One region of the Serratia sp. TSO36 genome, then DNA from elsewhere that is predicted to be linked to it. Evidence: predicted binding sites of a transcription regulator. Region 1 holds the regulator's gene; each other region holds the start of a gene.

Region 1 (7,697 bases):
CCGCAGAACGCGGAAACCTCGGTCGACCGCGACGGCAACCCCTTCAGCGCCAAGAGCGACAAGCCGTGGCCGGGCGCCTACGGGCTGTCCGCTCAGCTGTGGAGCGAAACCCAGCGCACCGATCCGCAGATGGAATACATGATCTTCCCACGCGCGCTGTCGGTGGCGGAACGCGCCTGGTACCGCGCCGGTTGGGAGCAGGACTATCGCGCCGGCCGCGAATACAAAGGCGGGGAAACCCACTTTGTCGATACCAAGGCGCTGGAGAAAGACTGGCTGCGCTTCGCCAATATTCTGGGCCAGCGTGAACTGGCCAAGCTGGACAAAGGCGGCGTCGCTTACCGTCTGCCGGTGCCGGGCGCGCGCGTAGCGGGCGGCAAGCTGGAGGCGAATATCGCGCTGCCGGGATTGGGCATCGAGTATTCCACCGACGGCGGCAAGCAGTGGCAGCGCTATGACGCCAAGGCCAAACCGGCGGTTTCCGGTGACGTTCAGGTGCGTTCGGTCAGCCCGGACGGTAAACGCTACAGCCGTGCCGAGAAGGTTTAAGCCCAGTGCAACGGCCTGCTGCCCCGGCGGCAGGCCGTATAACGAAGGGGGAATGCATCTGCCTTCGCGCGTGTCGGCGCGGGGCGGACGTTGAAGTGAGAGTAGTACGTGGAGTCGCAGTGCCGCTGCAATTGTGATATTTCATGACATGATTTTCCCCGGCTTGTCCGGGGATTTTTTTGCCCGTTGCACGGCGGGCATAAAAAAACCGCCTCGGTGTGAGGCGGTTTTTCATAGCCGGTCAGGCTTATTTCTTGTCGTGCAGCGTTTCGTCTTCACGACAGTCACCGGTTTCGCAGTGGCCGTACAGGTACAGGCTGTGGTTGGTGAGCTTGATGCCGTGCTGCTTGGCGATATCACGCTGGCGAACTTCGATGGATTCGTCGCTGAATTCGATCACTTTGCCGCAGTCCAGGCAAATCAGGTGATCGTGGTGATGCTGTTGGGTCAGCTCGAACACGGACTTGCCGCCTTCGAAATTGTGACGTGTCACAATGCCCGCATCGTCAAACTGGTTCAGTACGCGATAAACCGTTGCCAGCCCGATCTCTTCGCCCATATCAATCAGTTTTTTGTACAAATCTTCCGCACTGACGTGATGGCATTCCGGATTTTGCAGTACTTCCAGGATTTTGAGTCGCGGAAGCGTGACTTTTAAGCCGGCCTTCTTCAGTGCGATGTTGTTGTCGGTCATGCGAATTCAGTCCTGTTACTATGCTAATCAAGTTGAGGCGTACTCGCCTGTGGCATCGGTCGGCACAAAGAGTTAATGCGTCTCATTATAGAACCGGTTGTACTAAATAGAAACCGCCGGTTGTTAACAAAGATATAATTGCACTATTGCATGTTTTGCATGCAACGCCTTGATGGATGGGATAAACCGATATCTCAGTCTACCGTGACGGGGTGGGAAGTTACAAATCTGTAGCTTCTATCGCAGCAATCCCTGCTGCCGATGACGGCCCTGTGGGCACACTATGCACTTTACAGGGCCTTTGTTCAACCTTTCGCCAGTGCCGGGGCTTAGCCGACGATATCGGCCAGGCTCAGCTCTTCGACGATCTGTTTGACCCAGGCGTCCACGCGCTCGTTGGTCAGCTCCGGCTGACGATCTTCGTCGATCGCCAGACCGATGAAGTGATTGTCGTCCGCCAGGCCTTTGGAGGCCTCGAAGTGGTAGCCTTTGGTCGGCCAGTGGCCCACGATGGCCGCGCCGCGCGGTTCGATGATGTCGCGGATGGTGCCCATCGCGTCACAGAAGTATTCCGCGTAGTCTTCCTGGTCGCCGCAGCCGAACAGCGCCACCAGTTTGCCGTTGAAGTCGACTTCTTCCAGCGTCGGGAAGAAATCATCCCAGTCACACTGCGCTTCACCGTAGTACCAGGTCGGGATACCCAGCAGCAGGATATCGAACCCTTCCAGGTCTTCTTTGCTGCTTTTAGCGATGTCATGCACTTCAGAGACGTCGTCGCCAAACTGTTTCTGGAGAATTTTCTGGATCATTTTGGCAATGTTTTCGGTATTGCCAGTGTCGCTGCCAAAGAAAATGCCTACAGTAGCCATATCGCGTATAACCTTTAAATTCAAGTAATTGCATTACTCGACGCCGGCACTGCCGCCGCTGACGCCGATTAAAATGATGCCATGGCAAGAGCCTTTCGCCTCCGGGGCGGGCGCCGACAGGCGCAGTCTCTAGCCGGTAAATGCGTATCATGCCAGAAAGTGGCGCCGGGGTTTTATCGCATTTATGCGATGCCGGAGAATGAAGAAAAGCGTGGTCGATCCGGCGTTGTCCTTAACGCCGCGCCGCGCGTGCGGCCGAAGAGATCAATGTTCCGGCTGTTCTTCCGCCAGTTGTGCCAACAGCATCTGCTCGATGAGTTCGCTGCGGCTGATGTTGCGCTGTTCCGCCAGTTTGTTCAGGGCGTCCACCGCATCCGCGTTGATTTTCAGCTCTACGCGCCGCAATCCACGCACTTTATCGCGCCGTAACTGATTGCGCTTATTGATTCTAAGCTGTTCATCGCGGGAGAGCGGGTTGGTTTTCGGGCGCCCCGGACGGCGTTCATCTGCGAACAGATCCAGCGTCGTGCGATCCGTTTGTTCTTTTGCCATAGGTAGCGGTACTGCAAGGGAGTTTGCATCAAAAAGCGCTCGCACGCTTCCGGAGGCATCGGTTAACACACTTCGGGCCAATAAACCCTAACCCAAATTCACCCCCGAACCGGCGTTCGCGAACGCGCTGGCGCGGCGGCAAAATTATAGCGCGCCATATTACCCCAGCAGATGGAGCGGCGACAATGCCTAACTGCGGGCTAAACGCGCTAAGCCGTTATCTTTAGCGCGTTTTTTCGCCAGGAAAGCGTGTTTTTCAGGCTTCGTCGAGGAAACGGTGGATGGCGCGCAGCACCGCTTCCGGTTTTTCGGCGTGCACCCAATGGCCGGTGCCGGCGACGACGTGCGCGCGAGCCTGCGGGAACTGGCGGGCGATGTCCGCACGATAGCTGTCCTGCACATACGGCGACAGGCCGCCGCGAATGAACAGGGTCGGGTGCGGCCAGGCCGGGACTTCCTGCCAGCCGGTGATGTCTTCGTAGCGTGCGATCAGCACCGGCAGGTTGAAGCGCCATTCGCCGTTGTGGAAGGACTTCAGCAGGAACTGGATCACGCCTTCTTCCTGCAGGTAGTCGCGCATCAGCTCGGCGGCCGCCTGGCGCTGGGTGATGCCGGCGGCGCTGACGGCCTTCAGCGCGGCGAAAATCTCGTCGTGGCGGCGGGTCTGGTAATTCACCGGCGCGACGTCGATAACGATCAGCCTGGCGACGCGCTCGGGCGCGATGGCGGTCAGCGCCATCGCCGCTTTGCCGCCCATCGAATGGCCGATGACGATCGCTTTCTCCAGCTGCAGTTCGTCGAGCAGCGCCAGCAGATCCTGCGCCATGGCGGGGTAGTTCATGTCGTCGGCGCGCGGGGAGAGGCCGTGATTGCGTAGATCTACCTTGATCACCGTGTGCTGTTTATGCAGATCGCGCGCCAGCACGCCCAGGTTGTCCAGATTGCCGAACAGCCCGTGGATCAGCAGCACCGGCAGCGCGTCTGACTCGGCGGCCAGCAGTTGATAATGTAATTTCATGGCGAAGTTCATACTGAGAGAGATTCAGATTAGGGTATCATGATTGAATCGCACGATGAATCATGCGGAATTTTCGCGGCGCGGGCTTGGCAGTGCCGGCTATAGGTATTAGTCTGCATTTGCCGTCCGGAGGCACATTGTTGTGTTCGCCCCAGCGCTTTTAACCTTATAATCCCATGGCTTGAATGCAGGATCTGGCTTCAGGTTCTAAGTAGAAAAAACAGTATTGGATAAAGATGAAAACTATTGAAGTCGACGAAGAGCTTTACCGTTATATTGCCAGCCACACGCAACACATCGGTGAAAGCGCGTCCGATATTTTACGCCGCATGTTGAAATTCACCGCCGGGCAGCCGGTGCGCGCGTTGCCTGCCGCCAGTGCCCCGCAGTCCGTCGAGCTGGAAAAAGCGGCGCCGGCGCAGCGTCCGCGCGATCGCGTGCGCGCCATGCGTGAGCTGCTGTTATCGGATGAATACGCCGAGCAGAACAAAGCGGTCAACCGTTTCATGCTGGTGCTGTCCACGCTGTACACCCTCGATGCCGCCGGTTTCGCCGCCGCCACCGAGGCGTTGACCGGCCGTACCCGCACCTATTTCGCCGGCGATCAGCAGACCCTGCTGGCCAACGGCACGCATACCAAGCCGAAGCATGTACCGGGCACCCCTTACTGGGTGATCACCAATACCAATACCGGCCGCAAACGCAGCATGATCGAACACATCATGCAGGCGATGCAGTTCCCGGCGGAACTGATCGAGAAAGTTTGCGGTACCGTCTAATTTAGCGAACAGCCCGTCATGCTGGCCGTGCGCGACGTATTGCCCGGTCACCGACAGGGATGAGGGAGATATGTCGATGGCGAATAATCCACGTGCCGGGCAGCCCGCCCGCCAAAGCGATCTGATCAACGTAGCCCAGCTGACGTCGCAGTACTATGTGCTGCAACCTGAAGCCGGCAATGCCGCACACGCGGTGAAGTTTGGCACCTCCGGCCACCGCGGCAGCGCGCAGCGCCACAGCTTCAACGAAGCGCACATCCTCGCCATCGCTCAGGCGATCGCCGAAGTTCGTCATCAGCAGGGCACCACCGGCCCGTGCTACGTGGGCAAAGATACCCATGCGCTGTCTGAGCCGGCCTTCATTTCCGTGCTGGAAGTGCTGACCGCCAACGGCGTCGATGTGATCGTGCAGGAAAATAACGGTTTCACGCCAACGCCGGCGGTATCGCACGCCATTCTGTGTCACAACCGCCGCGGCGGCGCGCAGGCCGACGGCATCGTCATTACGCCGTCCCACAACCCGCCGGAAGACGGCGGCATCAAATACAATCCGCCGAACGGCGGCCCGGCTGACACCAACCTGACGTCGGTGATCGAGAAGCGCGCCAACGAACTGCTGGCGCAGCAGCTGAAAGGCGTTCAGCGCCAGTCGCTGGACAAGGCCTGGAACAGCGGCCACCTGCACGCCAAAGACCTGGTGCAGCCTTATGTCGAAGGCCTGGTTGAGGTGGTCGACATGCCGGCCATTCAACGCGCCGGCCTGAAGCTGGGCGTGGATCCGCTCGGCGGCTCCGGCATCGCCTATTGGCAGCGCGTGGCGGAACACTACAAGCTGGATCTGACGCTGGTGAACGATTCCATCGATCAGACCTTCCGCTTTATGCACCTGGATCACGACGGCATCATCCGCATGGACTGCTCGTCCGAGTCGGCGATGGCTGGCCTGCTGGCGCTGCGCGACAAATTCGATCTGGCGTTCGCCAACGATCCGGATTACGACCGCCACGGCATTGTCACGCCGAAAGGCCTGATGAACCCGAACCACTATCTGGCGGTAGCCATCAACTACCTGTTCCAACATCGCCCGCAGTGGGGCGCCGATGTCGCAGTCGGTAAAACGCTGGTGTCCAGCGCGATGATCGACCGCGTGGTGGCCGACCTGGGCCGCAAGCTGGTGGAAGTGCCGGTCGGTTTCAAATGGTTTGTGGACGGCCTGTTCGACGGCAGCCTGGGCTTCGGCGGCGAAGAGAGCGCCGGGGCTTCGTTCCTGCGCTTCAACGGCCAGCCGTGGTCGACGGATAAAGACGGCATCATCATGTGCCTGCTGGCGGCTGAAATCACCGCGGTAACCGGTGAGAATCCGCAGCATCACTATGACGATCTGGCCAAGCGTTTCGGTGCGCCGAGCTATAACCGCATCCAGGCGCCGGCAACCCATGCGCAGAAAGCGGCGCTGTCCAAGCTGTCGCCGGAGATGGTCAAGGCCAGTACGCTGGGCGGGGATCCGATCACCGCACGTTTGACCGCGGCACCGGGTAACGGCGCCTCGATCGGCGGGCTGAAAGTGATGACCGACAACGGCTGGTTCGCGGCCCGTCCTTCCGGTACCGAAGAGGCTTACAAGATCTATTGCGAGAGCTTCCTCGGCGCGGAACACCGCGAGAAGATTGAGCATGAAGCGGTCGAAATCGTCAGCGAAGTGCTGGCTTCCGCCAAGTAATCACTTTCCCTGATTGATAAAAAGCGCTGTTTTTACAGCGCTTTTTTTATGTCTTCAATTTAGATATATCTTTTTATCGGTGCGCGCTTGCGAATTTAGATATATCGATCTAGATTAGCGTTATCGACGCTGTTTAGATATATCTAAACAACCTCGTATTGATGTTCACTGTTAAAGCGAGGTATCACCCTATGTTTCATCGATTAGGTTTACACCGGCATCACCATCACCATCATGAATGTGAAGAGGGCCGCCGTCATCGCGGCGGGCGCCATCATTTCGGCGGCGACGGCGAAGAGCACGGCCGGGGTGGGCGCGGCGGCCGGGGCGGACGTCATCGTCTGTTCGAACACGGCGATCTGCGCCTGGTGTTGCTGGCGCTGGTGGCGCGCAAGCCCAGCCACGGCTATGAGCTGATCAAGGCGATTGAGGAAGCCTCTTCCGGCCTGTACGTGCCGAGCCCGGGGGTGATTTACCCCACGCTGACGCTGCTGGAAGAGCAGGATTTCCTTGAGCCGCTCACCACCGGCAACGGCCGCAAAAGCTACCGCATCACCGCGGCGGGCGAGGGCGAGCTGCAAAAGCATCAACAGGCGGTTGACGTCATTCTGGCGCGCCTGGCGGGTGCCGGCCGCGAGCATCATCGGCACGGCAACCTGGCGGAAGGCATCTACGACGCCATGAACCGCCTGCGCAGCCTGCTGCGCGGCAACGTGATGCGCGCCGATCTTACGCCGCAGCAGGTGGAGCGCATCAACGCCGCGTTGCTGACCGCCGTGGCGGCGATCGAAAGCGAAATGCATATTCAACCCACGCAGCAGGAGAAGAACTGATGCCCGGCCACCGTTTTACTATTACCGTTGAAGCCCTGAGCGATCGCCAGGGCAATCCCGTCGAGAAAGCGCCGCTGAGTTTTGAAGTGACCAACCACGACGATATTCTCGAGATCGTCGAGCGCATCCGGGCGCGTGACGATCTGAACTTCGGCCCCGAGCAGAGCGCGGCCTTCGCCGTGGGGTTGAAGCTGTTCTCCGAAGTGATGATCGAAAACCGCAAACACCCGGTGTTCGCTCCGCTGCGCGATGCGTTTAAGGAATTTATGGTCGGATTGAAGAAAGGCCCGGCGGCGTAAAGGCGCGGCACACCGCGCCCGCCGGGGTTAAGGCATGAAGCGGTAGCCGACGCCGGTTTCGGTCAGCAGGTGTTTGGGCCGGGCCGGATCGGCTTCCAGCTTCTGCCGCAGATGGCCCATGTAGATGCGCAGGTAGTGGCTGTGCTCCACGTAGTTCGGCCCCCAGACGTGGCTCAACAGCTGACGTTGGGTGATCACCTTGCCGGCGTTGGCCAGCAGCTCCGCCAACAGGCGAAACTCGATCGGCGTCAGGTGCAAATCTTCGTCGTTGCGCAGCACCCGGCGATTCACCAGATCGACGGTGATCGCTGAAAAACTCACCAGCGGGCTTTCCTGCTGGCTGGCGGAGTGGCGGCGCAGTGCGACCCGCACCCGCGCCAGCAG
Region 2 (7,697 bases), on a different contig from region 1:
ACTGTGGCACAATTTCGGCGACACCACGCTGTACGACAACGCCCGCGGCCTGATCCGCTGCGCCTTCGATCGCGGCATTACTCATTTCGATCTGGCCAATAACTACGGCCCGCCGCCCGGCGCCGCCGAGGAGAACTTTGGCCGCATACTCAACGCCGATCTGCGGGCCTGGCGCGATGAGCTGATCGTCTCATCCAAAGCCGGTTACACCATGTGGCCCGGCCCCTACGGTGATTGGGGCTCGAAAAAGTACCTGGTCGCCAGCCTCGATCAGAGCCTGAAGCGCATGGGGCTGGACTATGTTGATATCTTTTATCACCACCGGCCGGATCCGGACACGCCGCTGGAAGAAACCATGGCGGCGCTGGATCTGCTGGTGCGCCAGGGCAAAGCGTTGTACGTCGGCCTGTCCAATTACCCGGCCGAACGCGCACGGCAGGCGTTCGACATTCTGCAAGGGCTCGGCACGCCGTGCGTGATCCACCAGCCGAAGTATTCGATGTTGGAACGCGGGCCGGAGACGGCGCTGCTGGATACGCTGGCGGAGCATGGCGTCGGCTCGATCGCCTTCTCGCCGCTGGCGGGCGGCCTGCTGACCGACCGCTACCTGCACGGCGTTCCGCAAGATTCCCGCGCCGCCAGCGGCAGCCGCTTCCTGCAGCCGGAGCAACTGACTGCCGAACGGCTGGACAAGGTGCGCCGCCTCGATGCGCTGGCGCGGCAACGCGGGCAGAAGCTGTCGCAAATGGCGCTGGCCTGGGTGCTGCGGGGCGATCGCGTCACCTCGGTGCTGATCGGCGCCAGCAAGAATGCGCAGATAGAAGACGCGGTGGGCATGCTGGCCAATCGCCACTTCAGTGAAGAAGAACTCGCGCAGATCGAGAAAATCTTATTGTAATCGCTTACAAATTCCGCCGCTCAATCGAGCGGCGATCCCCCAGAAAAATCTCAAATCTTGGCCTTCGTCGCCGTTTTCAGAGTGGCTCTCAGATTCAACCCTATGCGCCGGCGCTATGATGCCGATATTGCAGCAAAAATAACGATAAGGCCGTTTTTTTAAACTGATGAACGCGCTTCATAAAGTGACAAACGGCCAGGCCGCGCAAGCGGAAAGGAGAAGTCATGTTTAAACCTCTGCTCTTGGCCGCCATCTTGGCGGCGACGGTACTGCCCGCCGCACAGCAGGCGCACGCCGAAGGGATCAGCATCGATCTGATGCCGGGCGTTTCACTGCGCATCGGCGATCGGGACAATCGCGGCCGTTACTGGGACGGTTACGACTGGCGCGATCGCGACTGGTGGCAAGGCCATCAGGGGCGCTATCTCGGCGACCGCAGCCGCCGCGGTTACTACTGGGACGGCTATCGCTGGCGCGACCGCGACTACTGGCGCAAACACTATTACTATCATGAAGGACGCTATCGTAAATACGACAGGCATTACGATAAGCATCACTGGAAGAAAGAGAAAAAGCACCACCACGATCATGACCGCGATCGCTGGCGCCGCCACGGCGATGACGACCGCGATTAACGACGACGGGCCGGCACCATGCCGGCCCGCGTTTTTTTGCCTACAGCACGCTGCCGATCAGCAGGTAGCCGTTCAATCCCACCACCACCAGCACGATCAGCTTGCCCAGGTTTTGCACCACAGGGCCGTTGACCATCTCCCCCATCAGCGCCCGATTGCCGGTGAAAGCCAGCAGCGGCACCAGCGCCAGCGCGATGCCGAAGCTGAGCAGCACCTGGCTCAGCACCAGAATGCGCGTGGCGTCCATCCCCAGCATGATGACGATAAACGACGGCAGCATGGTCACCGCGCGCCGCAGCCACAGCGGAATATGGAAATGCACGAACCCCTGCATCACCACCTGCCCCGCCAGCGTGCCCACCACGGTAGAGGAGAGGCCGGCGGCCACCAGGCTCAGGCCGAACACGGTGGCGGCGGCTTGCCCGAGCAGCGGTTGCAGCGTCAGGTAGGCCACGTCGAGATCGGCGATGCCGCTGTGGCCGCTGAAATGAAACGCGGCGGCGGCGGTAGCCATCATCGCCAGGTTAACAAAACCGGCAATGGTCATGGCCACGGCGACGTCGACTTTGGTGGCGGCATAGCGCTCCGCCTTGTCGTGCTCGCCGCCGATTTGGGTAAGCGACGAATGCAGGTAGATCACGTGCGGCATGATGGTGGCGCCCAATACCCCGGCGGCCAGAAATACCGCATCGCCGTTGGGCAGATCGGGCAGCGCCATGCCCTTCAGCAGCGGCGCGAGCTGCGGCTGGGAGAATGCCAGCTCGACGATGTAAGCGGCGGCGACGAACAGCAGCAGGCCGCCAATCACCCGTTCCAGCGGCTTTTGCCCGCGCTTTTGCAGCATCAGAATTAAAAAGGTGGCGATGCCGGTCAGCACGGCGCCCTGCAGCAGGGAAACGCCGAGCAGCAGCTTGAAGCCGATCGCCGCGCCGATAAACTCGGCCAGATCGGTCGCCATGGCGATGATCTCCGCCTGCACCCAATAGGCCCACACCGCCGGGCGCGGAAAGCGATCGCGAATGTGCTCGGCCAGATTTTTCCCGGTGGCGATGCCCAGCTTGGCGGACAACAGCTGGATTAGCATCGCCATCACGTTGGCCCAAACCACCACCCACAGCAGGCTGTAGCCGAACGAGGCGCCGGCCTGGATGTTGGTGGCGAAGTTACCGGGATCGATATAGCCGATAGCGGCGATGAAGGCAGGCCCCATCAGCGAGAGTTTGATTTTTCTGGCGGAGCGACCGGAGGTGGTTTCAACCACGCGACTGTTCAGCATATGTTGAACCCTTACTGAAATTACGTTTATCTCCACTCTATATAAATGATAATAATTATCAAGCGCATTTAGAGCGGTAAAACTTATCTCTGTAATAGCCAACATTAACGGTTTTATCGAAGGGTTCAGCGCGGAGCTTGCCGATTTCCGTGCTTTTCTGATGGGATTTTGGCTGCAATACCCCTGAAAGACAGGTTAGCACAAGAATACGAATTTCCTATTGCTGCTTTAACGTCTTGATTTTTTATGCTTTTGCGCAACACTTTAGGAGAACTCCCGCTATGATTTTCCATATTTGCAATAGAAGTCTCGTTTTTAAACGTAGCGTTACATAAAATGACAGCCGAAATTCAGCCTGCCTCAAATTTGGAGCAAACATGTCCCATATTGCGCACTTTGCGTTGGCGATAGTGGTGGTGGCGATCCTGGCCCTGTTGGTGTGCCGCGATCGTAAAAGCATCCGCATTCGCTATGTTATTCAATTACTGGTTATCGAAGTACTGCTGGCCTACTTTTTCCTGCATTCGGAAGCGGGTTTGGGCTTCGTAAAAGGATTCGCCGCGCTTTTTGACAAACTGCTCGGGTTTGCGGGACAAGGGACTGATTTCGTGTTCGGCGGCATGGGCGACAAAGGCCTGGCGTTCTTCTTCCTGAAGGTGCTGTGCCCGATCGTCTTCATTTCGGCGCTGATCGGTATTCTGCAGTACATCAAGGTGCTGCCGTTCATCATCCGCATTATCGGTACCGTGCTGTCGAAAGTGAACGGCATGGGCAAGCTGGAGTCGTTCAACGCCGTCAGCTCGCTGATCCTCGGCCAATCCGAAAACTTCATCGCCTATAAGGATATCCTGGGCAAGATGTCGGAAAAGCGCATGTACACCATGGCGGCGACCGCGATGTCTACGGTGTCCATGTCCATCGTCGGCGCCTACATGACCATGCTGGACGCCAAGTTCGTGGTGGCGGCGCTGGTATTGAACATGTTCAGCACCTTTATCGTGCTGTCGCTGGTCAACCCGTACGACACCAATAAAGAAGAAGAGCTGCACCTCGGCAACCTGCACGAAGGCCAGAGCTTCTTCGAAATGCTGGGTGAATATATCCTGGCCGGCTTCAAAGTAGCGATTATCGTTGCCGCGATGCTGATCGGCTTCATCGCCCTGATCGCCGCGCTCAACGGAGTGTTCAGCGCCATCTTCGGCCTGAGCTTCCAGGAAATCCTCGGCTACTTCTTCTATCCGTTCGCCTGGATCATGGGCATTCCTAAGCATGAAGCCCTGCAGGTTGGCAGCATCATGGCCACCAAGCTGGTTTCCAACGAGTTCGTGGCAATGATGGAGCTGCAGAAAGTGTCTGCCGAACTGTCGCCGCGCAGCCTGGGGATCCTGTCGGTGTTCCTGGTGTCCTTCGCCAACTTCTCCTCCATCGGCATCGTGGCCGGTGCGATCAAGGGCCTGAACGAACATCAGGGCAACGTGGTGTCGCGCTTTGGCCTGAAGCTGGTGTACGGCTCTACGCTGGTCAGCATCCTGTCCGCTTCGATCGCAGGCCTGGTGCTGGGCTAAGTTCAGCGTTGCCACAAACATACAAAGGCGCCTGCGGGCGCCTTTTTTATGCCTGTATCCTGGCCGTCTGCACTGGCGCATGCTGACAGAAAATAAGCATTCGCCGCTCGGTTAAACTTCCCCCAATAATAATGCTTCTGCATAAAATGGAATGGCTGTGACAACAATCTGCGTAGTCAGAACAGGTCGATTTTTGTCCTTATAACAGAACGCCTTTGACACGCCATAGGGCGCGGCATTTAACTGCGCAAGCGCCATGGAACAAACAATCAGTTAATAATCAGCGTTAACAGCGTTGTGATCTCCTCCGCAACAGCAGGTGAGGCATTGTAGTAGGAGTCCACACTTTCAACGACGACTATCTTTTTATTGTCATCACTGACTGTCCAACATGGAATCACCGACTTGGTATCTTCCGAAGAAACGCCATATGAGCCAATTGAAAATATCGAACTGGACATTACGTCGATTTTACTTCTTGATAAATAAGCATCAATGTTTAAATTCCGCACCAATACCTCTGCCGATTGGGGGAAGTGAACATCCATGCCAACCCTGATAACACGTCCATCGACAGAGGGTACGAGCGATATATTAAACTCATTTTCAGAAATCCATATGGGCTGTGTTAAATGGCCGATGGCGTCTGAAAGATAAAAGTCTTTAAAAATCGTTTTAGCCTCGACATCTACGGCCTCGAATGAAGTCATCTCATTGATTTTAAAATCATTTGTAAACTTAACCACGATATCATACAGATGTTTCTTTTCGTCAACAAAAATCACACCGCCTTCAATACTACCTAATCCACCAATATTTTTATTTCTGAAAACATTCACACTCGTGAAAAACGCCAATTCATCACTAAAATATGAAAATATTTCAGCAACGTTAAGTAAAATAGAATCATAACTCACGAAGACAAATTTATTCTTACAATCAAGGAAAGGTGGCAATACAATTGATTCATCATCACCACAATTTTTCACTTCATAGGGTAAATTATACAGCTCATACAATTTTATCAGTTGGTTGAGTTCCGCACGCTCAACCACGCGTACCATTCTTTCTTTTCGGCCAAACTCACCGCTAGAGGCCAGAATAAATTTTTCCCATATCCATTGAGACTGGGCCGCAAATCGACTCAGGCGCAGATTATCTTCATGAACGCTTCGCCATAGACAATGGCTACCCAAAGAGGTCTTGAACTCATCGTAATCCATCTCATCGAGAAAAAAATCAACGGAGATCCCTTTCCTCGCACAGGCCAAGGCCGTCATCACCGCCGTTACCCCGCCACCACCAACAATTGCGATATTTTTATTTTTTTTCATGGATAACCTCATCCAACGATGGTGAAACAATGACAACAGTTTCATCAAGAAAACAATATCAATGTCAACACATACCCATCACCAACATTAATTAGCACATTAACAATCACAAGATTAATCAGAGGATCAAACTATTAGGATTGCTTAAATTCAGGATACACACTCAAACAAATAGCATAAAAAACTACAAATATAGAATTTAACTCTGAAAATAGCACTTTTTATGATCTTTACCACTGAATAACTTTTTTCCATATAGACTAAATTTCGTTAACAAATAGCGGCCGGAGAAAAATCATCTGACAGCATTAAAAACCAGTAAAAGTGATAATTGCAGTTTTCAAATTCAAACTAACACACACTTTTAAGCATCAATCACCTGAAAAAGGGAGTTTTATCGCGTATTCAAGAACCATAGGGATTGATTTAAAAAACTATGATTTACATACAGTTATAAAAGGATAGAGAATATGAAATTACGCATCCAGAGAACTATGCTGCTAGCAGGAGCCTCGCTAGTCATATCATCTACATCATACGCCGCAGACGGTACTATAAACTTTACCGGCACGGTGACCGACCAAACCTGCACGGTTGAGGCGGGCAGTGCCAACCAGACAATCCCAATGGGCAATGTCAGCGCCAAAGCGTTTAGAAGCATTGGCGATACAGCGCTACCGACAAAATTCAATATCGCCTTAGTCAGTTGTCCGGACACGGTCAAAAAAGCGTCTATCAAGTTCGATGGTATTTACGCAGATGGCAACACAACTCTGTTGTCGCTCAATAAAGAGACTAACGCCGCTACAGGCATCGGCGTTGCGCTCTATGAGGCCGATGGCACAACGCAAATACCAGTGGCGTCATTCTCTAATGCGCAAAGCGTGCAAAAAGACATCAGGAACGTCTTTACTTATGTCGCAAAATATATGTCTACATCCGGCACGGTTACCGTCGGCCCGGCAAATGCCACGACACAATTCAGCATCTCATATAATTAATAAAGCCCTCTTATCTGGCCGGTAACAACGCCGGCCAGATAATTAAAATAGCCACGGGAATAACGATGATTAAAAAAAGAATTTTTTACTTTCTGCTATTATTTTCTTTTAATACTGTCGCCAGCGTAACCTTGGGAGGAACGCGAGTCATTTATGAGGAAAATAAAAAAGAATCGAATATTTCAGTAAGCAATCAAGACAGCAATTCACCGGTACTCATCCAAACCTGGGCAGAAAATTTTCGGGCCGAGGATAGCAGTGAAGTCCCATTCATTGTTACCCCGCCATTGTTCAGGCTGGAGCCGGAGCAGGATAATATTATTAGAATCATCCATTCTGGCGGCGTTTTGCCACAGCATGAAGAAAAAGTATATTGGCTTAGCGTAAGATCGATACCTTCAACCAAAAGAACCAAGGAAAACAAACTCCTTATCACAGTACAAAACAGAATAAAAATAATCTACCGGCCCAGCGCCCTGTCAAAAAAAGAGGCAAGTGACGCATACAAAAAAATCAAATTCTCACGAGAAAAAAACATGTTGACTGTGAGTAATCCAACGCCGTTTTATGTCTCATTTTATTCTCTCGTTGTTGGCGAAAAAGAGCTTAAGGAAGCCGACATGGTCGCACCAAAAAGTAAAAAACAATGGGCCATACCAAGCGGAATACGCAGCTCTGAAATAAAATGGCAAGCCATTAACGACTATGGAGGCGTAACCCAGGAAATAAAAGCATCGTTATAACAACATGTAAAGGGATGCAAAGATGATTATGCCAAGTATCGCCAACAACAAAAAGTCGGTGCTATTTTTCTGTTTTTTATCCTCACCGGTTGCACTGGCAGAGGACTACTTTGAGCCTTCTGCATTAAACAGAAATTATCAAAACGTGGCTGACTTGTCCCATTTCAACAATCCGAGCGATCAATTGCCTGGTGAGTATTGGGTGGATATCTATCTAAACAACGCTTTTTTTGCTAATCAAAAAG
Region 3 (7,697 bases), on a different contig from region 1:
GCACAATACCTGCGGCAGATCCGGCATGTTGGCTCGCGTGTCACTGTGGGTCAGCAACATTACCGGCCGCGCGTCGTCACACATCAGCGCCAAACGTTCACGCGGATAGTCCAGATCGAGCGGCATATAGGCCGCGCCGCTGGCCAGCACGCCGAACAGCGCGACCAGCGTGTCCACCGAGCGCGGAATGCCGATGGCGACCACGTCTTCGGCGCCGATGCCGCTTTCGATCAGCACTCGCCCCAGCTGCATCACCCGTTCGGAGAGCTGCCGGTAGCTGAGGCGCACGTCGCCGCAGGACACCGCCAACGCCTCGGGCTGACGCTCAACCTGGCGCTGGAACGCATCCATGATCGAAACCATGCCCGCCGGCGGCGTCAGCTCAGCGCCGCGCCCCCAGGCCGCGAGTTGTCTGAGTTCCCCCTCGCCGATCAACGCCAGTTGACCGTTCGGCTGGTGCGGCTGCCGCGCCAACTGCTGCAGCCAATGGCCGATGCGCTCCGCGTGGTGCTGCAAGGTGCGCGGCGAGTATTTGGCCGGGTTGGCGACCAAAGACAGCGTCAATACGCCGCTTCGAAAACCGATCTCGAACTCCAGGTCGTCGACCGGTCCCATCGCCAGCGTATGGGTGGTGGCCGCCTGACCGTCGAACGACAAGGCGCTGTGGTAGACCTTGACGTTGACCACCGGCCCGTACAGTTCCTGATGGCCGCCGACCAGGCCGAGATCGCGTTTGATCTGCTCCGCCTCATAGCGTTGATGGCGGCGCGCCTGCTTGATCTGCGCCACGGTGGCCAGGCAGACATCCGCCAGCGACATCTCCGGCGTCACGTTCAGCAGCAGCGGCAGCACGTTGACCACCGGGCCGACCGCCGCCAGCGCCTGCGATCCCATCCGGCGCATGAAAGGAAAACCGACTGAGAAGCGGGTTTCGCCGCTCATGCGCGCCAGGTACAGCGCCAGCGCCGCCGTGACGATATCGGCCGGCTGCAGCGACTGCAGCGCGCCATCGCGCAGCGCTTCGTCAAACAGCGATTCAGGCAGCACCAGCGCCTGTTTGAGCGGCCGGGCGCCCGCCTCAACCTCCCGACTCTCCGTCGATAATGACAGCGGCGACGGCAAATCGCGCAGATGCTGGCGCCAGAATTCGGCCGCCCGCTCACGTGCGGGCGAGGTTTGCCATTGCTGAAACTCTTCCACCACCTTGCCGAACGGGGTAAACGGCGAGGCCGCCGGCGCCAGCCCGTGGCGCAGCGCGCGATAAATATCGGCGATCCGACGGGTGATGGCTTCGAAGCTGAAGCCGTCCAGGGTCAAATGATGAAAGCGCTGATACCAGAACCAGCGATCGGCGCTGACGCGGATCACCGCATGGCGATAGAGCGGCCGCTCGCCGTCCGCCGGCAGATCCTGCGCCAGATCGTCGTTCATCAGCGCCAGCGCCGCCTGTTCGGCGTCCGGCCGCGCGCTGAAATCGAACCACTCCGGCGCCTGCACGCGCGCAGGATCGGCGTTCAGCGGCAAACGCTGCACCGGCTGGCCGTCCTGCGCCTCAAAGAACTGCGCCTGAACCGTATCCGCTTCGGCCAGCCCCTGACGGATCGCGCGCTCCAGCGCCGAGCGGTCGATAGCGCCGTGCAGTTCGGTGTAGTGCGCCACCGCGAAGCCGTTGCGCCGCAGCGCGATTTGGTCGGCGATCCAGATCCCCGGTTGCGCCGCAACCAGCGGATAATCCCGATACTCGACCTGAGTATCCGGCAAAGAAAGCGTTTCTGACATGGTGTCTGTCCTTTTCCTCAAACGGAATGTATCGATGTGGCTGTCTGGCGCTTAACGCGCCGCATCCGCCGCTTTCAAGGCCGCCGGCCGCATGTCCTGCCAGTGCGTTTCGATGTAGTCGATGCATTCGCCGCGCGACGCCGGCCCCATCAGCACGCGCCACCCCTGCGGCGCGTCGGCAAACTGCGGCCACAGCGAATACTGCTGCTGCGCGTTGACCAAAACGGAGAAACGGAGGCTTTCGTCATCGAACGGGTTTTGTTGTTCCTGAGTCATTTTCATTACCTGTCTGTCAAAATGTGTGGGTTATTCCATCCCGGAAAGCAGCTGGCGTACGCCGTCCACCAGGCCGCCGCGCCAGCAGAGCGCGTCATGTCCGCCGGAAAACACGCGGTAGTCGGCGCGGTGCCCCGCCGCCGTCAGCGCCTCGTGCATCTGGCGATTGACGAATTCGATATCCGCCTCCCGATCGCCGGCCTGTTGGATCACGTTGAGCGCTGGCGCCGCCGCGTCGCGTTGCCGAACCTGGCGTATCAGCCAGCCTTCCTCCAGTTCGTGGCGTTTTTCGAACTGGGTAACGAATTGCACCGTAGGCCACCAGAAGGAGCCGGACTGGCTCAGCACGTGGCCGAAACGTTCCGGCCAGTGCACACCGGCATATAACGCTGCCAGCCCGCCGTAGCTTTGGCCGGCGACGACGGTGCGCGCCCCTTCCTCGCTGAACGCTTCGCGCTTCTGCGCCTGCGGCAACAGCTCATCGATGATTGCCTGCCAGAAGGCGGCGTTGCAGGGCAGCTCGTTTTCCCGGTGTTCGCCGTCGATCGCATCGATCAGCAGCCAGCATGCGGGCGGCAGCCGCCCTGTTGCGGTTTCGTTCTCGATCACCGGCAGCAGCGCGTGCCTTTCGATCCAGTTTTGGCCGTCGAGCAATAACACCAGCGGGCGATTCGCTTTCACCGCCGCGTCGCCGCTGGCATACAGCCAGACGCGCCGCTGCGTGCCGAGCCGTTCGCTGTGCCACTGAAAACGCTGTAGCCGCGCCTCGTCCAGCGGCCGATCGGCGGCCTGCCAGGCGCTTTGGTCGTCAGCATCCGGCCCCTGGGCCAGGGAAACCGGGCGCGGACGATGCGAAGGCCCCAGCGAGAGGCGATTCAACGGATCGGCGATCGCCAGTGGAAACAGCGAAATCCACCAGGCGCGCTGCTGGCGATCGCGCAGCGTTTCGTCGTCGCTGAAGACGGGAGGAAGATCCCGGTCTGTGACGGGAATCAGGCTGTAGCTGCCGCGCCAGCGGCGCTCGATAACGGCCGCGCCGTACCAAACGTCGGTGCCGGGCAGCCTGGTCAGGCTGCTGGGGGACGTGCTGTGGTGATCGGTTATGCCGTTGATATCGGCATAAACGCGGCGAATCGGCGAGCGCCGTTCATCGCCGGCAGGATCGCGCCATAGCCAGGTCATTTTGACGTGGCGGTCATCGTGCGGCTCGACGATGGGCGTGCCGTGAGAGGCCACCTTCTGCCACCACTCGGGCTGCCCCGCCGCCTCTTCACGCAGCCACTGCGCCGCCAATCCCTCATGACCGTTGTCTGGCCTCTTTTCCGGCAAAAACTCCATAGCGCCCCTTACATAACATGAGTGATTTTTACAAAACCTGACAATCGTATTGATACTCATTATCGTTTTCAATACTATTTGTCGGATTTTTACCGTCGTGCGCACACGGCGTTTCCGTATCGACGGGTAAAGACCGCTCGCCGATATTTCGGGGTTTATCAGGGTTGCATGACACACAACGCAGGTATGCAGGAGAGAGAATGAAGATTAAAAACAAAGGGATAGACAATTCGAATGCGGAGGCGACGGCCGCCAAGCGGTTGTTGCTGGGCTCGGCGCTGGCCTTACTGCCCTTCGCGCCACACGCGTCCGCCGCGGCGGACGAGACGATTTTGGTGACCGCCGACGCGCAAAACAGCGTGACCGCGCCGGTCAAAGGGATCGTCGCCAAAGAGAGCGCCGCCGGCACCAAGACCGCCGCCGCTCTGCGCAAAACGCCGCAGTCCATCTCGGTGGTCACGCGCGAGCAAATGAACGACCAGGAACCGGCGTCGGTCGCCGACGCGCTGAATTACACCAGCGGAGTGATCACCACCTACCGCGGCAACTCCAACCGCAATGACGAAGTGATCAGCCGCGGCTTCCGCTATGCGCCCAAGCTGCTCGACGGCCTGCACTTTGGCCTCTCGAGCCAAAACGGCGGCGCCGGGCAGATCGATCCCTGGCTGCTGGAGCGCGTGGAGATGGTGCACGGCCCGGCCGGCGTGCTGTACGGCCAGGTCAGCCCCGGCGGCGTGGTGGTGATGACCAGCAAGCGCCCTACCGCCCAGAGCATTCACGAAGTCAAATTCAGCACCGGCAACCGCCATCTGGCGGAAACGGCGTTCGATTTCGGCGGCAAACTCAACGACGACAACACCCTGTTTTATCGCCTGAACGGTATCGCCAGAACCGAGCATGAGTTTGTCAAAGACAGCAAGCAGCAACGGGTGGCCATCGCGCCGGCCTTCACCTGGCTGCCGAACGAAGACACCAGCTTTACGCTGCTGACCAGCTACCAGAACGATCCGAAAGCCGGGTCGCGCAACTTCCTGCCGCGCGCCGGCACGCTGTTCTCGACCAGCGCGGGCTATGTGCCCTATGACTTCAACATCAGCGAACCCAGCTTCAACAAGTCGCGGCGCGAGCAGGCGTCGATCGGCTACAGCCTCGAGCATAACTTCAGCGATGCGCTGTCGTTTACCCAAAACCTGCGCTTCACCCACCGCGATGAAGACTATAAATATCTGGTTTATAACGTAAACTCGAAGGTCAACGACCACACCGTCACCCGCATGGCGCAGCATGAAACGCAGATGACCAACGAGTTTGGCGTGGATAACCAGCTGAAGGGGCTGTTCGACACCGGCGAGGTGAAGCACACGGTGCTGGGCGGGTTGGATTACCGCTACAGCCATATCGATTCGAAGATGTATCGCGATCGCGGCAACGACTACCCGATCGACTGGGCCAACCCGGTTCGCCCCAGCATCGATGGCAGCACGCTGGCGCTGGCTTCCAGCGATTTGAAGACGCTGAATCAGGTCGGGGTGTATCTGCAGGACCAGCTGGAGTGGAATAACTGGAACCTGCTGCTGTCCGGCCGTCAGGACTGGTCGCAGGTCAACACCCGCGATCGCACCAGCGGCGGTAAGGAGCAGACCTACAACGACGCCCAGTTCACCGGCCGCGCGGGCCTGCTTTACGCCTTCGACAACGGCATTTCGCCGTATGTCAGCTACAGCACCTCGTTCGATCCTAACCTGTACCCGAGCGCGCCGGGCGCCGATCCGCTCAAGCCGACCACCGGCAAACAAACCGAGGTGGGCGTGAAGTACCAGATCCCGGGCGGCAACACCCTGCTGACCCTCTCCTGGTTCGACATTACCCAGCGCAATGTGGCGTCTTACAACCGTCTCACCTCCGCCTACGAGCAGATCGGCGAGGTGAAATCCAAAGGGATTGAGGCGGAAGTGCATGCCCAGCCGACGCCGGAGATCAAGCTGACCGCCGCCTATACCTACACCGACGTGGTGACCAAAGACTCCAACTCGGCGGACGAAATCGGCCACAGCCCGGCGGGCATCCCGCGTCACGCGGCTTCCGCCTGGGGCAGCTACAGCTTCCTGAGCGGCGCGCTGAACGGCCTGACCGTCGGCAGCGGCGTGCGTTACATCGGCGATGCGCCGGCCGACGCCATCGGCCAGTACGATGTGCCGCACTACACGCTGTACGACGCCATGGTGAAATATGACCTTGGCCAGGCCTCGTCGGCGCTGCGCGGTGCGGCTCTCCAGCTCAACGTGCAGAACCTGACGGACAAGAAATACGTTTCATCCTGCAGCGGCGAGTACGCCTGCTTCTACGGCAGCGGCCGCAGCATCATCGCTTCGGTCAACTACCGCTGGTAACGAAAATGGGCGGCCAGCGCCGCCCATTTCTTCCGCCTTTCCCGCCGCCTTTACTCCTGCTTCAATTCTCGCAAGTGCTTGTACACCGTGGCGCGCCCCATCGACAGCACGTTGGCGATGTAGTCCGCGGCGCTTTTGGCCTTGAACGCCCCCTGATGATAGAGATCGCTGACCAGCCGCCGTTTCTGTTCGCGGCTCAGCGCGCCGAGCGCGGCGTTTTCGCGCCGCAGCCAGTCGTGCAGGAAGGTGTTGATCTTCTCCTGCCAGTCATCTTTGAACAGCTGTTGCGGCTGTGGCTGCAGCCGCGTGACCGACAGGAACATGTCCAGCGCGTTGCGGGCGTCCTCGAACATCGCGGTGCTCAGGTTGATGCACAGCAGATAGCTGGGCTTGCCCTGCTCGTCGCGCGCGGCGATGCTCACGGAACGCATCTTTTTGCCGTCCCAGTTCAGCTTCTCATAGGGGCCGGTCACGCCGGCGCCGCCATCAAGCTCGAAGTCCTCCAGCCCGGCGTCATCGCCCGGTTTGCGCTTCGACAGGTTGTTGGCCAGATAGGCAATCTTGTTGGTGGCCAGATCGTGGATCACCACTTCCGCATTCGGAAAAAACAGCGCCGCGATGCCGTCGGCGACCGAGCGCAAAAGTTCGAGTTGAGAAGAAGAGTTCGGCACGCTGGGGGGTCTCCGTATAGCCCGGTTTGGTTTGCGGTTCAGCCGCTTAGCATACCGCAGTTGCCGCCGCTTGCCGAGTGGATGGCGTTGGCGTCTCCTTCACCGACGGCTGCGCCGCAAGCGCCTTTATTGTCCTTGCCGGGGATCGGTCACCCGTCCGTTTCTGGTGAATAAGCTTTTCAGCCCACTCTTCTGCCGCAACACATTAAAACAGCCTCGAATCATGCTCCTCTTTGCCAGGTAAAACACGGCGGCAGACGGCGTTTTAACAGGATTTTAACGCTGCCGAGGGGAAACGCCATTGTCAACATGGCTGTTAAATAAAATGAAACTTTTTGATCACATTCAAGCTTCTGAAAAATAGATAAAAAGGGTTTTTATGCGCTTTACATGCATAAATTATGCATGTGCTCGCTCACTGCCGACAAAAAGTAATTAACTATTCATTTATCGCCCTGCAGGCGGCGAAAAACCGCCCGCTGGCCCGATGAGCGGGGGGCTAACAACCGGCATAATTAGTGGTAAATTTAGCGTCGCAAAGTGTTATGCGCTTGCTAATCCACGGTTAAACGAAATAAATACCTCTAATATATAAAGGTTGGTTATGGAAAAGCTATCCTACGCTTCAGACAGCAGCACCACCGCTTGGGCTACATATCTGCAACAAATCGATCGCGTCGCCCCTTACCTCGGCGAGCTGTCACGCTGGGTTGATACGCTGCGTCACCCTAAGCGCGCTTTGATTGTCGATATCCCGCTGCAGATGGACGATGGCACCATCCGTCACTTCGAAGGTTTCCGCGTACAGCACAACCTGTCGCGTGGGCCGGGCAAAGGCGGTATCCGCTTCCACCCTGACGTCGATCTGAACGAAGTGATGGCCCTGTCCGCCTGGATGACCATCAAGTGTGCCGCGGTCAACCTGCCGTACGGCGGCGCCAAGGGCGGCATCCGCGTCGACCCGTTCAAACTGTCTGAAGGCGAACTGGAGCGACTGACCCGCCGCTACACCAGCGAAATCGGCTTCATCATCGGGCCACAGAAAGACATCCCTGCGCCGGACGTCGGCACCAACGCCAAAGTGATGGCCTGGATGATGGACACCTACTCCATGAACCACGGCACCACCATCACCGGCGTGGTCACCGGCAAGCCAATCCACCTCGGCGGCTCCCTGGGCCGTGAGAAAGCGACCGGCCGCGGCGTGTTCGTCACCGGCAGTGAAGTGGCCAAGCGTCTGGGC

Evidence for each region. The regulator Fur, encoded in region 1, represses iron uptake genes when iron is present. The targets are predictions, from matches to a motif close to ATAATAATGAGAACNACTATCAA.
Region 2: a site for Fur is predicted at 2,849-2,871, ahead of ACK3CV_RS18060 (Nramp family divalent metal transporter). Genes of this name have one in related genera too.
Region 3: a site for Fur is predicted at 3,443-3,465, ahead of fes (enterochelin esterase). Genes of this name have one in related genera too.

Annotation. Positions count from the first base shown of each region.
Region 1 is NZ_JBJZOU010000009.1:249,777-257,473, forward strand. Features, by position in the region: gene ACK3CV_RS06500 (beta-N-acetylhexosaminidase) at 1-549, shown strand, start outside; gene fur (ferric iron uptake transcriptional regulator) at 797-1,243, opposite strand; gene fldA (flavodoxin FldA) at 1,573-2,112, opposite strand; gene ybfE (LexA regulated protein) at 2,377-2,664, opposite strand; gene ybfF (esterase) at 2,921-3,694, opposite strand; gene seqA (replication initiation negative regulator SeqA) at 3,919-4,461, shown strand; gene pgm (phosphoglucomutase (alpha-D-glucose-1,6-bisphosphate-dependent)) at 4,538-6,181, shown strand; gene ACK3CV_RS06535 (PadR family transcriptional regulator) at 6,373-7,014, shown strand; gene ACK3CV_RS06540 (DUF3861 domain-containing protein) at 7,014-7,313, shown strand; gene kdpE (two-component system response regulator KdpE) at 7,341-7,697, opposite strand, start outside.
Region 2 is NZ_JBJZOU010000021.1:109,035-116,731, forward strand. Features, by position in the region: gene mgrA (L-glyceraldehyde 3-phosphate reductase) at 1-898, shown strand, start outside; gene ACK3CV_RS18055 (DUF2502 domain-containing protein) at 1,123-1,533, shown strand; gene ACK3CV_RS18060 (Nramp family divalent metal transporter) at 1,574-2,809, opposite strand; gene ACK3CV_RS18065 (NupC/NupG family nucleoside CNT transporter) at 3,187-4,374, shown strand; gene ACK3CV_RS18070 (FAD-dependent oxidoreductase) at 4,644-5,708, opposite strand; gene ACK3CV_RS18075 (fimbrial protein) at 6,179-6,709, shown strand; gene ACK3CV_RS18080 (fimbrial biogenesis chaperone) at 6,775-7,452, shown strand; gene ACK3CV_RS18085 (fimbria/pilus outer membrane usher protein) at 7,475-7,697, shown strand, end outside.
Region 3 is NZ_JBJZOU010000014.1:113,314-121,010, forward strand. Features, by position in the region: gene ACK3CV_RS12885 (non-ribosomal peptide synthetase) at 1-1,779, opposite strand, end outside; gene ACK3CV_RS12890 (MbtH family protein) at 1,831-2,055, opposite strand; gene fes (enterochelin esterase) at 2,086-3,393, opposite strand; gene ACK3CV_RS12900 (TonB-dependent siderophore receptor) at 3,594-5,783, shown strand; gene ACK3CV_RS12905 (helix-turn-helix transcriptional regulator) at 5,834-6,454, opposite strand; gene ACK3CV_RS12910 (Glu/Leu/Phe/Val family dehydrogenase) at 7,059-7,697, shown strand, end outside.